2 regions of the Desulfomonile tiedjei DSM 6799 genome follow, and region 1 is predicted to be linked to the other one. Evidence: riboswitches for the same ligand, from Rfam matches in the RefSeq annotation. Region 1 holds a riboswitch; the other holds the start of a gene.
The links. A riboswitch is a leader RNA that binds a small molecule or an ion and turns the genes downstream of it on or off. The one in region 1 is predicted to bind fluoride.
Positions count from the first base shown of each region.

Region 2: it holds a riboswitch for fluoride, as region 1 does, so the genes downstream of both, DESTI_RS03780 (cation:proton antiporter) here and DESTI_RS31380 (dynamin family protein) in region 1, are expected to answer to the same signal.

Region 1 covers NC_018025.1:2,598,170-2,605,439, reverse strand. The annotation lists gene DESTI_RS10855 (lysozyme inhibitor LprI family protein) at 1-1,189, opposite strand, end outside; fluoride riboswitch at 1,401-1,463, shown strand; partial or broken gene DESTI_RS31380 (dynamin family protein) at 1,590-2,399, shown strand; partial or broken gene eno (phosphopyruvate hydratase) at 2,517-2,750, shown strand; gene DESTI_RS10845 (cation:proton antiporter) at 2,947-4,092, shown strand; gene DESTI_RS10840 (universal stress protein) at 4,119-4,541, shown strand; gene DESTI_RS10835 (MFS transporter) at 4,726-5,940, shown strand; gene DESTI_RS10830 (Chromate resistance protein ChrB) at 6,003-6,581, shown strand.
Region 2 covers NC_018025.1:865,097-872,366, reverse strand. The annotation lists gene DESTI_RS03795 (helicase HerA-like domain-containing protein) at 1-1,479, shown strand, start outside; gene DESTI_RS03790 (hypothetical protein) at 1,743-2,174, shown strand; gene DESTI_RS03785 (hypothetical protein) at 2,412-2,642, shown strand; fluoride riboswitch at 2,779-2,848, shown strand; gene DESTI_RS03780 (cation:proton antiporter) at 2,976-4,460, shown strand; gene DESTI_RS03775 (SDR family NAD(P)-dependent oxidoreductase) at 4,944-5,741, opposite strand; gene DESTI_RS28380 (VOC family protein) at 5,795-6,826, opposite strand; gene thiC (phosphomethylpyrimidine synthase ThiC) at 7,122-7,270, opposite strand, start outside.

The sequences.
Region 1 (7,270 bases):
CGCCTCTAATTCGATAGATCTGACGGTTGCCGGAGTCGTCCTGCAAATCCACGTATGCAATTCCCTCATACACGAAGACATCCATATTTGAGTCACATTCAGCTCTATCAATCAGAATCTCATTCAGTTTCGTGTCGGGGATCTTGGTGCGGGTTGCGTCCGTAACCGCTAGGTCTCTCCCTTTGCAACCGCGTCCTCCAACACGTGAGAAGTCAATACGGACCACGTTGTCTGGTGTCCCGTCGTTATTGATATCCACAAGAGCCAGCCCTTCTATCGGGTCTTTTGACAAGTTTGGGGCTCCCAGGGGCAAAGGCCCAAGCCCGTGCGTCAGGCCATATCTGGCATGATGAACACGGCCCAGACGGGCTTCCAAACAAACTCCGTTTTCCTTTCCCGCAACGAGTTCGACCATCGGCTCTTTTCGTGGGCTAAACTTGCACACTGGCATGAATTCCCCGCTTCTGGAGAGTCGCCAAAGCTTGCCCAGCCGGCCGCCGTGATGAGAGAGGACATAATATCGTGTACCCACATTGAGAACCGAGAGGTCGTAACATTCATAGTCGCCAACCTCTTGCACGGCGGACCCTTTCTTGCCTGAAAGCACGTAGCCAACGCTCACGTGAGCGGTTCCCTGAACCGAGATGATCAGATGGTCGGGGGTACCGTCGTTGTTGAAGTCGTGACGCCAATACGATGGGCTACAACCGTAGAGTGTACCCAGTGTATCTTTGCCGAAGATACGTTCGAGCTCCTCCATCGTTGGCTGAGAGTCCTCAGGCGGCACTGAAAGGTTGTCGAGAACGAAATCTACCACAACTTGACAAGCTTCGGCGTCGGACTTTATCGTCTTGGCTGTTCCACGTGACATTGTTCTGAGCACCGATGAAAGCTGCTTTATCCGTGTCACGTATGCATCCTTAAGGATCGACGGATCAATGCATTGGTCACGGACGTTGCTAAGCCACGCTCGCTGTTGCCTCTCCAGCAGCAACGGATCTGCCGCTCGTTTCAATGTTTCGGCGTATAACGCTGCCAGGTCCTCGTCGCTTTTGGAGAGTGTCTGGTCTGCGCAGATAAGTTTCTCCGCTTCAGATGTTGCTTTCTCACAGTCAAAGCTAGCCGCATGGATGTTTCCGGTAATTATGAGAAGAAGAAATATGCCTGGAACAAGGGTATGTATCTTCATGGCTTAGTCCCCAGCTCGTTGTTCGATTACACTCTGTCTCTTCACCGATCTAGGGCGTAAACAACCGCCTAGTGCCTTTCTCCCCCAGAGCTCAACATACCATCGGTTTGTGCATCTGTGATGACAATAATGAGGAAGATTCATGGAAATTCTGTAAACAGCTCACAGCAGCGTCTTGACTTTCACAGCAAAAAATTTTACAAGAAATTATACAGATGACGGGGATGGAGTCCCCCCAAAATGCTCGTAATGAGCTGATGACTCCTACCGCTACAGATTGTGCGGTGGGAGATCGGCATAAGTGGAACCCACCGAAAGGTGGGTTTTTTATTTGGCGTGAAATCTTTGATTTTGTCGCAGGATCTGAACCGGAACAGTCGGCTCCAGAAGGGTATTCGCCATGCATTCTCAAACGAGCAACCATTCTGAATGTGAAATATCCGCATCTGAACATGAATCCAGGGCGGCACTCGATTTTCAAATTCTCGTTGGTGAAGCCATTAAGACTGTGGATGGACTGGGGCCAGAGTTCATCGGAGACTCTGAAAAACTGCTATTTCTGCGGGAACGCTTGGAAGAAGGGCGTTTTCACCTTGCTGTTTTAGGTCAGTTCAAACGTGGCAAGAGCACCCTGCTCAATGCATTTCTCGGAGAAGCCCTGCTGCCCACTTCAGTAGTTTCGCTCACGGCCATACCGACTTTTCTGCAATACGGTCCCAAGATTTTGGTACGGGTATCTTATCAGGACAATCGTCCAGCGAGAGAATTCTCAGGTGAGAGTCTTAAGGATTTGGTTTCGATTTTGGAGGGATTCGTCACTGAAAAAGGGAATCCTAAGAATCGACTAGGTGTGCTTCATGTGGATATTTTTCATCCTGCCCAGATTCTTCAGCACGGCGTCGTTCTCATAGATACGCCTGGAATTGGTTCCACCTTTACTCATAACACAGAGGCAACTCTCAATTTTCTCCCTCAATGTGATGCAGCGTTATTTGTAGTGTCCGCCGATCCACCTCTTACCGAAGTGGAAGCGGAATTCCTCAAGAACGTACACTCCAGAGTGTCCAGGCTCTTCTTCATATTCAATAAAGTTGATTACCTGAGTGCCGAAGAGCTGCAAGAAGCAGTAGGTTTCTTCAAGAGAGTCTTAACCGAAAAGACTCAATCATCGAACGATCATCCCATTTTCTGTGTCTCGGCTCGCCGGGGACTAGATTCTAAGCTCATTGACGATCCAGGACTTTGGACTGACAGTGGATTATGCGAAGTAGAAAACCATCTGGTGGGATTCCTCGTTTCTGAAAAGGCCAATGCTCTTCGTGAACCTGCTTCTGTACCTTCCGGAGCTTCTACCGGGGAGAATGAAGCACTTGAATTGCGTGATGGAGATAAAAACCGGTACGGTGGGAAAGGCGTCCTGAAGGCTGTGGACAATGTGAACCGAACAATTGCACCAAAAGTGGTCGGCATGTCTGCAACGCAACGGGCGGAAATCGATCGCTTAATGATCGAATTGGATGGAACCGCCACCAAAAGCAAACTTGGAGCCAATGCTATTCTGAAGACCATTCGGAGCGCGGACAAAATGATCTTGGGTTCGTGCTTCACCAACTGGGTGTCACTTTCTGAACTCGAAAGTCGTCATCTTCGCAGATATGGTGAGTTGCCTCCAGGATTGCCGAAGTACACTCAAAAACATTGAGGATATAGTCACGCTTAGAATTCGTAAGTAATTCTGCACGACTCACGGAGGCTTTATGGACAACACTTGGTATATAGCCACGGTTTGGATCGGACTGGCGCTCCTGGCAAGCGTCATCTCGATGCGAACCGCCATTTCAGTAGCTCTCGTTGAAATTTGTGTCGGCGTCATAGGCGGAAACTTTCTGGGGCTGGACCCCAAAACAGAATGGATAAGTTTTCTGGCGGGTTTCGGAGCGATTCTCCTCACTTTTTTGGCTGGAGCAGAAATCGAACCCGATGTTCTTCGCAAGTACGGCAAAGAGAGCATCAGCATAGGTTTTCTCAGTTTCTTGCTGCCATTCTTGGGTGCAATGGCTTACGCATTGTATGTGGCTAAATGGACCCTCGAAGCTTCAATGATTTGCGGCATAGCACTGTCAACAACGTCTGTTGCAGTGGTTTATGCAGTAATGGTGGAAACAGGCTTGAACAAGGAAGAATTGGGCAAGCTTATCCTGGCGGCGTGTTTCGTCACCGATCTTGGGACCGTTGTTGCGCTGGGTATTCTGTTTGCGCATTACGATTTGTGGTTAATCATATTTGCCGTTGTGACCACGATAGTCCTCATCGTCACGCCATGGTTCACAAGGTGGTTTTTTAGGGTATTCAGCGGTCATGTAAGCGAGCCGGAAATCAAGCTCCTCTTCTTTCTGCTGTTTGGTTTGGGCTGGCTTGCTACACACGCAAATAGCGAGGCAGTCTTGCCTGCATATCTGCTGGGCCTGGTAGTGGCCGGATTATTTAAGGATCACAAGGAAATGGTGCGGCATCTTCGCACTGCAACGTTCGCTCTGCTCACGCCCTTCTACTTCCTCAAAGCCGGGACAATAGTATCCCTTCCGGCCATTCTAACCAGCATCGGTTTGATTATTGTCTTGCTAGTGGTTAAGGTGTCTGCGAAATTTATCGGAGTTTTTCCTCTGACCTCAGCATTTCGTTTTTCCCGGAAGATAGGCATGTACACAACATTGCTGATGAGTACAGGTCTCACATTTGGCAGTATTTCCGCCCTGTTCGGTTACACCCGAGGCATCATAACGCAGGAACAGTATACGGTCTTAGTTACCGTGGTAATCGGGAGCGCAGTAATCCCCACACTCATTGCTCAATGGTTCTTCGAACCCGAGCATCATGAAGTAAATGGAGATTGGCAGAAATAAATTCGGGCATTGGCTAAGAGGTGAAGATGTTTAAGAAAATATTGGTTGCATTTGATGGATCTGAAGGCTCTCGTATTGCATTGAAGAAGGCTATCGAACTGGCTTCCGCTTTCGAGGCGGAACTCCATTCGATATCCGTAGAGGTCGACCTCCCGAAATACGTTGCCACAGTCGGTGAGTTCGAGGAGGTTAAACTCCAGAAGGATGCCTATTTCGAACAGCTCAACGAAGAAGCCCGGGAATTGGCTAAGGCTGGAAAAACGATGATAAAGCGGCATGTTGTCGCCGGTCATGCGGTCGATAGGATCGTGGAGTTCTGCAAATCGCAAGGTTTCGATCTTGTCGTGGTGGGCTTCACCGGCCATAGCCGCATTTTCGAACGTATATGGGGAGGGACTTCTCGAAATATTGCAAGGTTTTCCCCGTGCTCTGTCCTGATCGTGAAGTGATCAAGCTCGCGTCTCGTGTTTGAAGGGAATAGTTATGAAATACAATGCTCTCATTTCTTCTGACTGGAATGAATGCCTAGCACGATCTCATCGGTTGTAACGATGGTTACTCGAGTTGCTTGACACTGGCTTTTCTATATGTAACATTGGTTACATATACTGGTTCAGATAGGAGGGATTTCCTATGGGCGATCAGAAACTCATGAAAAGCCAATTACATGCATCAAGACAATCCTGCGACATTTCACCGATGAGCGCAACGAAGTTCGTGGTCCTGATCGGGGTCGTCAGTCTGTTTTCGGATTTCACGTATGAAGGCGCTCGAAGTATAACTGGACCGTTCCTGGCCATGTTAGGAGCAAGCGCAACAGTTGTTGGGGTAGTAGCTGGATTTGGCGAACTCATCGGATATGCGTTGCGACTTGCGTCAGGCTACTTTGCTGACAAAACACGACAGTATTGGACTATCGTGTTCCTGGGCTATGGCATGAACCTGTTGGCAGTGCCTCTTTTGGCGCTGGCTGGCCACTGGGAACTAGCTGCGGTTCTGATGATCGCGGAAAGAATGGGCAAAGCAGTCAGAACGCCAGCCCGTGATGTGATGCTTTCCTGCGCTTCCGATCGGATTGGGAGGGGATGGGGATTCGGTCTGCATGAGGCTTTGGACCAGATAGGAGCCATTCTCGGCCCGTTGGTCGTGGCTGCTGTTTTTCATTTCAGAGGCGACTATCAGTCCGGATTCGGGTTATTGCTGATCCCGGCTCTTATTGCATTAAGCGTGCTTTTCACCGCATATAAGCTGTACCCCAATCCCCAGGATCTCGAACCGGCATCGGTCAAGTTGCAGAGCAATGGCTTCCCCAAGACGTACTGGTTTTACGTGATTGCCATCGGCTGCGTTGCAGCCGGATTCGCTGATTTTCCTCTGATAGCCTATCACTTCAAGAAAGTAGCCGCAGTTCCGGATTACTGGATTCCGATCTTTTATGCTGTGGCAATGGGTGTTGATGCCTTGACTGCCCTACTTTTGGGGCGGCTCTTTGACAGGCTGGGCTTTTCGGTGATGGTCGTAGCCATCCTGCTGTCATCGCTTTTTGCTCCTCTGGTATTCATGGGTGGATTCTATTGGGCTCTCGCAGGAATGGCTTTGTGGGGCGTAGGCATGGGAGCCCAAGAGTCCGTAATGAGGGCTGCCATCGCGGGCATGGTTCCAAGGAACAGGCTCGGCTTTGCTTTTGGGGTGTTTAATACAGGCTACGGATTGTTCTGGTTTCTGGGAAGTGCGCTCATGGGCATCCTGTACGATTTTTCCGTGAGCAGCCTCATTGTGTTCTCAATGGCATCGCAACTCATTTCTGTTCCAATCCTCCTGACGGCTAAAAAGGAATTCAGACACTGATCATATGACGATGAAAGAAAGTTCCCATTGACTCTCATGTTACTCCGGGTAACAATGGTTACATGAGATGGCTCTTTTTTTCATATACACTTCCGTCACGCCCGTCACGAGCAAGGGTCTCCGTTTGGAGGCAGATCAAGAAGCTCGGAGCGGTCAATTACCAATCCGTCTGGGTTCTTCCTTATTCGAGCGAGCGCGTCAATGAAGTCAAAAAGCTCATAGAGGATATTGAGAACTGGAAGGGTGAAGGTCTGCTCATCGACGGCAAAGTCTTGAACAGAGACCAGGAAGATCGGATCAACAGGGAATTCGTAGAATCGAGAGACGAAGAATACCGTGAGATCATAGGTAAATGCGAAGATTACGCGAAAGAAATCGAATTTGAGATAAGCAGGCAGAATTTCATTTTTGCCGAAGTCGAAGAAAACGAAGAGGAGCTTGAAAAGCTAAAACTGTGGCTGAAAAAGGTAGAAAAAAGGGACATCGTGGAAGCACCCTTGCGCGAGGCAGCCGCAGAAAAAATAAAGACTTGCGAAAACCTATTTCAGGATTTCGCACTGAAAGTCTATGAGCACAGCCAACTCAAGGATCGAAAAAGGAGGAAAAGCGTCGCCAAGGAGCCATCTGAACCTAAAGAATGAATGGACGAAATTTTGTCGGGTTCAACCAGATTGGCCGGAGCAGTCGTCCAAAGGCTGATCTACAATTATGAAGTATTTCTGTCCGAAGGTAACCTTAAGGAAGTCACCCCATCTTATGGATAATTGCTGAGGGTCATAAAACAAGGGCACCTCTTGCGGCCTCCGCTGTGATCTCATTCCTCGATCTGTCAAACGAATAACTATCGGAATACTGGTTAAAATGAGATAGGTTAAACATCAAAGCCGTGAGCCATCTGCGAAGCTTTTTGGGCGGGACTCACATTGTGGCGTCTGCTCTGCCCCTAAGTCTGCCTCAGCGAGATCGACGGTAAGCGGATGCAGCCGATCGGCAGTCACTCGGATCATGACCAAAGGAAACGTAATTTATCGCGGGGCACTAGCTTAACAGTAGAGTAGAGGGTGACAGAATATTTGTCAAGAAAAAATAAGCTACGATACAAATTATGATCCTGACAGCCCCCCGGTGATTTGACCGTTATCCCCCGCTTCTCATGCGGAAAAACAAACGGTCCGCCAATCGCTGACAGGTCTAGACTGATGCTTACCGGGAGTCAGGGGCTCGATGTTCCATCACTGCTCGTAGATCAGGTACATAACTCTTATGCTTACCCGCTGGCGAGATAGGATATATCAAAAACATTTGGAAACCTGCCTCTTAAAGCCAGCGC
Region 2 (7,270 bases), 1.7 Mb from region 1:
GGCAAAGGTGCTGTACCGATCGTTTTGAATCTCGGTCTTGCGAACCGGCACGGTCTCATCGCGGGAGCGACAGGCACGGGGAAAACCGTTACTCTTCAGGTTCTCGCCGAAGGTTTTTCCAGGCACGGTGTCCCGGTCTTTATGGCTGATGTGAAAGGCGACCTTTCGGGCATCAGCAAACCGGGGGGATCGAAACCCAAACTTGTCGAGCGAGCCAAAAAACTGGGGATGCAGAATTATGGCCCTGAAGCATTTCCGACAGTGTTCTGGGACATTTTCGGTGAACAGGGGCACCCGATTCGTACCACTATCTCGGATATGGGGCCTCTCCTGGCTGCACAGCTTCTGGAACTAAATGAGATCCAGGAAGGTGTTCTCAACATAGCCTTCAAAGTTGCCGATGATAATGGCTTGCTCTTATTGGATCTCAAAGATTTGCGGTCTCTGCTGAATTTCGTTTCCGAAAATGCCAAGGAGCTCATGGAGACGTACGGAAACGTCAGCAAGACTTCTGTTGCAGCCATCTTACGCGGCATTCTCTCTCTAGAGCAACAGGGAGGCGAAAAGCTTTTTGGAGAACCGGCACTGGTACTTGCAGATCTCATGCGAACGGATTCCAAAGGGTACGGTGTGGTAAATGTGCTCGCAGCAGATAAACTGATGGACAATCCTCGTCTCTATGCCACGTTCATGTTGTGGCTCATGTCGGAGTTATTCGAGGAATTGCCCGAAGTTGGGGATCTGGAAAAACCATTGCTCGTCTTCTTCTTCGATGAGGCGCATCTTCTGTTCGACGAAGCGCCGAAAGCTCTGCTCGACCGCATTGAGAAAGTGGTTCGGCTTGTCAGGTCCAAAGGCGTGGGCATTTACTTTATTTCTCAGAATCCTCTCGACATTCCCGATACGATTCTCGGACAACTTGGCAATCGTGTGCAACATGCTTTGCGAGCTTTCACGCCCCGGGACGAAAAGGCAGTTCGAACCGCGGCCCAGACGTTCAGACAGAACCCGAAAATCGATACTGCTGTCGTCATCACTGAACTGAAAGTAGGTGAAGCGCTCGTTTCAACCCTCGAACCCTCAGGAGCTCCGAGTATTGTTCAACGGGCACTCATTGCCCCGCCCTCTTCCAGGATCGGTCCCATCACCCCCCAGGAACGGAGACAAGAAATCAACTCCAGCCCATTGTTTGGTAAATACGAAGATGCTATCGATCGCGAATCTGCGTACGAACAGCTCAAGTCCCGGAGTATCCGAACTATGCAGAGAGAGGAACCCGAGACAGAGACTCGGACACAGACTCGGACCGGCTATGAACCGCAGAGACAGCAAGGTTGGGGATTGCCTGATATTTTGACCGGGTCGGGCAAGAGAGACAGCGTGCTGGAGGCTATGGCGAAAAGTGCTGCAAGAAGTATCGGAAGTTCCATCGGCAGGCAGATAGTGCGGGGGATTCTGGGATCGATCTTGAAGAAATAGCAGGTAGGGGCCCCGCGAACACACGGGATGCCTGCCGTTATTTGAGTGGACACTAGGAGGCTGTCTCAAATCTCGAACCGCAAAAATCATGGATCACGTTGATCCTGTGGAGTAGTCTTCGACTCCGCTTTTTCTCTGACTGAATCCCACTTACAGGCGACTCATCTCGAGAAATCTTGACAAACCCGACTGCTATGAGGTACGAAATGACTATCAAAGGGTGCCCGACAGCGCTCGAATTCTGACAACTCTTTGGATTGACAATGGGAAAACGAGTAGCAATCTGGCTCATTCTTATCGTATACGCTATCAACCTTTGTGGAAGCATGGTGGAAACCGGCTGCTGCCATAATGAGTCAGGTCTTCCTTCGGATGAGGATTCCCATTGTCATGTCGTTTCGAAAGCTCAGGTGGCAGTGCATGCCTTTAAGCACTTCTTTCTTCTGGCAGACGACAGTGTGTACTCTCCGTGGAACTGTTGTTGCGTAGGAGGAGAACACCAGCCCAGCTTTCATCCTTCTGCATTGACCAGGCAAGCTTCCACCCATCTTCCCTGGAAATCCCCGAGTGCAGCAACTCTGCTCGAATCTCCGCACTCTTTTCAAAATGATGTGAACGAACGATTCGTTCATCCCGCAAACATCTTTGCGAGCAATGTTCTTCAGTGCTTACATGCGACCGTTCTGCTCATTTGATGCCTCCTCGTTCTTAAGCGAAATCCTTGTGAGAAGACATTCTTCTGGGGAGCAATTCTCTTCTTGAAGAATGCCTGCACGATAATGATCGTAGGCCACTAGGCCCTCTCAAGCAGATTTTGCAGATCAAATACTGAAAAAAGGAAATAAACCGGGAGGGGCGGAGCAAGCCTCAGCCCTTCTCTGGAGATATCCGTAGACTCTGTCCCTGAATCATCAGCGTTCGAGGAGGATGCTATGAAGAAGTGTATCGTTTTCGGAATCGCCATTGTCCTGGGTTTGATGTTTTCTGTCGATCAGGCGCAATCACGTGGAAATCAACGAGCCACTATCAATCAGAAATGGAGACAAATGGAGGACGAACAGGAAAAGCAGGATCGGGCCTGGAGGCGTATTGAAAGAAGCACCGAGATGAAGAAAAAGGATATTAACGGCACCAAAGTCTTTTGTCCGGATGCCGCCCGATAACTGCAGCTATGGGGAGGAGCTTCTCACAAGAAGTTCCTTCCCGAACTTTGTGAAGCAAGGAATAAATGGAGTTCCGGAAGGCCCATTTTTCCGGAACGTCCAGGCTTGCATATTCGGAAAGTTTTCGTTAGATTTTCTCGCACGAGGCAATGGAGTCTGCCTAATTAACCGCCGAGCCGGATTCGGCTGATGACTCCTACTGTTCAGGGGTAGGAGTCTTCACAGACGAAGAATCATGCCCCATCCTGGTATTCACCGGATGGTTTTTTTGTGTCCTGAAAAAACTGTGCGCCAGGAAACGAACTTTTTACATTCGAATTTGGGGGCTTCTCCATGGCTTTCAGTTTGGCTCTTATTATTGTGCTCGGCCTGATGGGGGATTATCTGTTTCGTCGCATGAGTCTTCCCGGACTGGTTGGCATGCTCATAGTGGGACTCATCGTAGGACCCCAGATCCTCGACATCATGAGTCCTCAGATGATGCAGGTTTCGGCTGATTTCAGGATGATCGCTCTTATCGTCATCTTGCTTCGAGCGGGTTTTGAGCTTCACAAAGACACCTTGAACCGGGTTGGGCGGGCGGCTCTCACCATGAGCGCTGTTCCTGCAGTTTTCGAAATCGTCGGAGTCGTACTGGTAGGTCCTTCACTCCTTCACATCTCCTATCTTGAAGCAGCCATACTCGGCTCCATACTTGCCGCGGTTTCTCCGGCAGTCGTTGTTCCGCTCATGATTGATTTCATGGATCGCGGACGAGGAACAAAAAAAGGGATTCCCACGCTGCTCCTTGGGGCTTCCTCAGTTGACGATGTTTTCGTAATAGTACTGTTTACTATTTTTCTGGGAATGTACGGAGGCGGTGAGATCAATGTTGCTGCAAAACTGGCCGAGATTCCTCTGTCCATCGGGCTCGGAATTCTTGTAGGCATAATTCCGGGCTACGCACTTGTTCGAGTGTTTCAACGGTACGACTGGAAACCCCCTAAGCGTACTCTTCTCGTAGTTGCGGTGGCTATCCTGCTGACCTGGTTGGAACATGCTTTTCAAAAGACTGTGCCGATTGCATCGCTTCTCGGAGTGATGGCCATAGGATTCATTATCCTTGAGAAAGCGGAACCCATAGCCCACATCATTTCGCATAAACTCAAAACAGTGTGGGTGCTAGCGGAACTTCTTCTCTTCGTGCTTGTGGGCGCTCAGGTAAACATCCATGTGGCATGGCAGGCCGGTTTAACCGGGACTCTGGTAATCCTCGTAGGGCTGGTATTCCGCAGCGTTGGAACCTACGTTTCTCTTCTCGGCACTCCTCTCACTTGGAAAGAGAAGCTCTTCTGTGTTGTCGCTTACATTCCGAAAGCCACCGTCCAGGCTGCTATAGGTGCCGTTCCTCTGGCTGCGGGCGTCGCATCGGGAGATGTTATCCTCGCTGTGGCAGTCCTTTCGATCCTCATTACTGCTCCTTTAGGAGCAATAGGCATCAAAATTCTCGGAGACAGAATGCTCGATTACGAAGAGCGTCCGGTGTATCGATTCAAAGAGCTGAGAGGAGACCTGAAGCTTCCGAGAGTTGGAGAGAGAGTAAGAAACAAGATCGATGGCGCAGTATGGAAGATAATAGAAGAAAAAGAGAAATGGATAGAAGTTTCGCCAGAAAGGATTGGTTCGAAGAATGGAAAGCGGCTCCTTCCGGCTATCGAGCTACGATACTGGAAGGAGGATGCAAGTAATGCTCCCGGTACAGGCAAGACGTTGATCTATCGCTATAGTCAAGTCGACTTATCCTTCCAGGATCACTGGGAAGTCCTTTATGACTGGTGACCCTCAAATAACACTACGGAGAGCAAGGCTTCAGTCTCGAGAGGTATTTTATCTGAGTGCGTAGGATGCCTGTGAACGAAGCGGAGCAATCGCATGAAATTACGCGCCTGAGTCCCAGGCGATTGCCACGTCGCTGCGCTCCTCGCAATGACAATTATCTGTTTTATTTGATGGTTTATGCCTGTGAATTCGTGAACGCGTCTTCGGTCAGGCCTGGGGCCTAGCAGGATGCTCTTATTTTAACGCCTATACCCCTACCCCCCCTTTACTAAGGGGGGAATTTCGGGTTGCTTCTTTACCCCCTTTTATAAAGGGGAGTAGGGGGATTTTCCCCACGTATAACTGAATGGATCCTTGGGGGAAAAACGGGCATTCGTCTTTTCGCGCGATTCATCTGCCGTTACACCGATTCTTGGGAGAACCTTTCAGTGCAACCTTACAGCAAGAATCCCGAGCCTGAATCACCTTTGAGCAATGTCTTCGTTAAACCGTGCACTTCACCATCCCACCATCCACATTTATCGCTTGGCCGGTCACGAACTTAGCCCTATCAGATGCCAGGAATGCCACCATGTTGGCTATGTCTTCGGCATCACCGTGGTGTCCAAGCGGGATGTTTTGCCCGGCGTACCATTTGATTGCCTCCTGGCCTGACGTGCCTAGCACTTGGCCCAGTTGATCTCCCAAAGCCCCTGGGCCTTCCCAAAGCGGCGTGCAGATAGGACCCGGGCATACAGCATTCACGAGGATGTTGTCCTTTGCCAAGTAGTTGCTCAGGTCTTTTGTGAACATGATCACGGCTGCCTTGATGGCATCGTAGTCCAGCAGACCTCCAGGTTGCTTCCCAAATATGGAGGAAATGTTGATGATGCGACCTTCGCCCTGCGTTTTCATGAGAGGAATCACTGCCCTGGAACACTGGATGGGTGCGAACAGCATGAGATCCATGTTGTATCGGAACTCCTCTTCAGTTAATTCCATGGGGTCGCTCAGCCGCCCCGTGCCGGCATTATTGACAAGGATGTCAATACGACCAAACTTCTGGACGGCTTGTGAGACGAAACTCTTGAGATCCTCCGGTTGGGTGACATCTGCTGCTACACAAAGGACTTCCACTCCCTTGGCCTTCATCTCCTCAGCCGCCTGCTCCAGCGGCCCCCTTCTTCGGGCGCAGACGGCCAAGTTGCAACCTTCCTCGGCCAAAGCCAGGGCGCAGGCTTTGCCGATGCCCTGGCTGGCTCCTGTTACCAACGCCACTTTGCCCTTTAACCCTAGATCCATCTTGGGCCTCCTTCGAGCCTGAGATTCACAATCATTGTGATTGCGAAGGAAGGTTAGGGAAACACGGAGGGCGTCCCGCCAATTACTTCCCCGATGTGAACGGGTTCCCAGATCGCCCTCAAGGCCTTGATATCAATGTAATTGTAAGCTCCTTTCTGGTCCTTGGGTTCGAAACGCCCGCTCTGTATGCTCATGAAGCCTTGTTCTGCCAATATTCCCGCGGCCTCGTCCACATCGTTAACCAGGAAATTCAAGTGTTGTAACCCCTCTCCGTGTTCGTCCAACCAGTCCTGATAGATAGAAGGGCCTTCAACCGGTTGGACCAGCTCAAGTTGCACACCTCCGACCTGTGCCAAAGCTATCTTTTCCCTGGCCCAGACAGTTTTGCCGCGATACTTGCGATCGTAGACTAACGGTGCCTCCCAGTCGTAAATGTACCAGGGCCCGATACCCAAGATGTTCCAATAGTGTTTCGCCACGCTCGTCACATCTTTGACTACAATTGCGACTTGGTTAATTCCCCTGCACGTGATCCTCGCGGGGCTTTCCTGGCTCACGCCGCGTGCTCCTTCTTCTGAAGCTGCAGGAAACATGGTGGGCGTCCCGCCAATTACTTCCCCGATGTGAACAGGTTCCCAGATCGCCCTCAGGGGCTTGATATCAATGTAATTGTAAGCTCCTTTCTGGTCCTTGGGTTCGAAACGCCCGCTTTGTATGCTTATGAAGCCTTGTTCTGCCAATACTCCCGCGGCCTCGTCCACATCGTTAACCAGGAAATTCAAATGGTGCAATCCTTCTCCGTGTTCGTCCAACCAGTCCTGATAGATAGAAGGGCCTTCAACCGGTTGGACCAGTTCAAGTTGCACACCTCCGACCTGTGCCAAAGCTATCTTTTCCCTGGCCCAGACAGTTTTGCCGTGATACTTGCGATCGTAGACTAACGGTGCCTCCCAGTCGTAAATATACCAAGGTCCGACACCCAAGATGTTCCAGTAGTGCTTCGCCACAGTCTCCAGATCCTTGACTACAATTGCTATTTGGTTGATTCCTTCACACTTGATCTTCGCAGAGCTTTCTGACGCCATCGATGTTCCCTCCTCGTGTACATTGGACGAAAGAAATTCCCGGGGAGAATGTGTTCGACTCTTTGCCATATTGTCTCTCTTGCTGAAAATCACGGCAAAATGCTTGCGATTCCACCTCCCTTCCAGAATTTGTTATTTGATTATCGTAGGTTGATGTTTGCTCTTCCCGATTCCGAGCCGTAAGAAAAAAAGAGAGATCAAGCATATCGAATTGCGGCATATTGGAATGCTCGACAATCTCTCGACCTTTTTAGAAAAGCGGAGTGAGACCGCACAATAACGAGCGGCGACTAGTTCAGATCAAGGAGTCAGCCTTGTAAGCGCAGAGATCACCGCACATCGTGCACGTCTCGTGATCCTCGGGGCACGTCTTCCTCCGGATGCTGAGGGCCAAACCGGGGTCTATGGCCTGGCGTATCTGTTCACCCCAATTTCGGTCTTTGC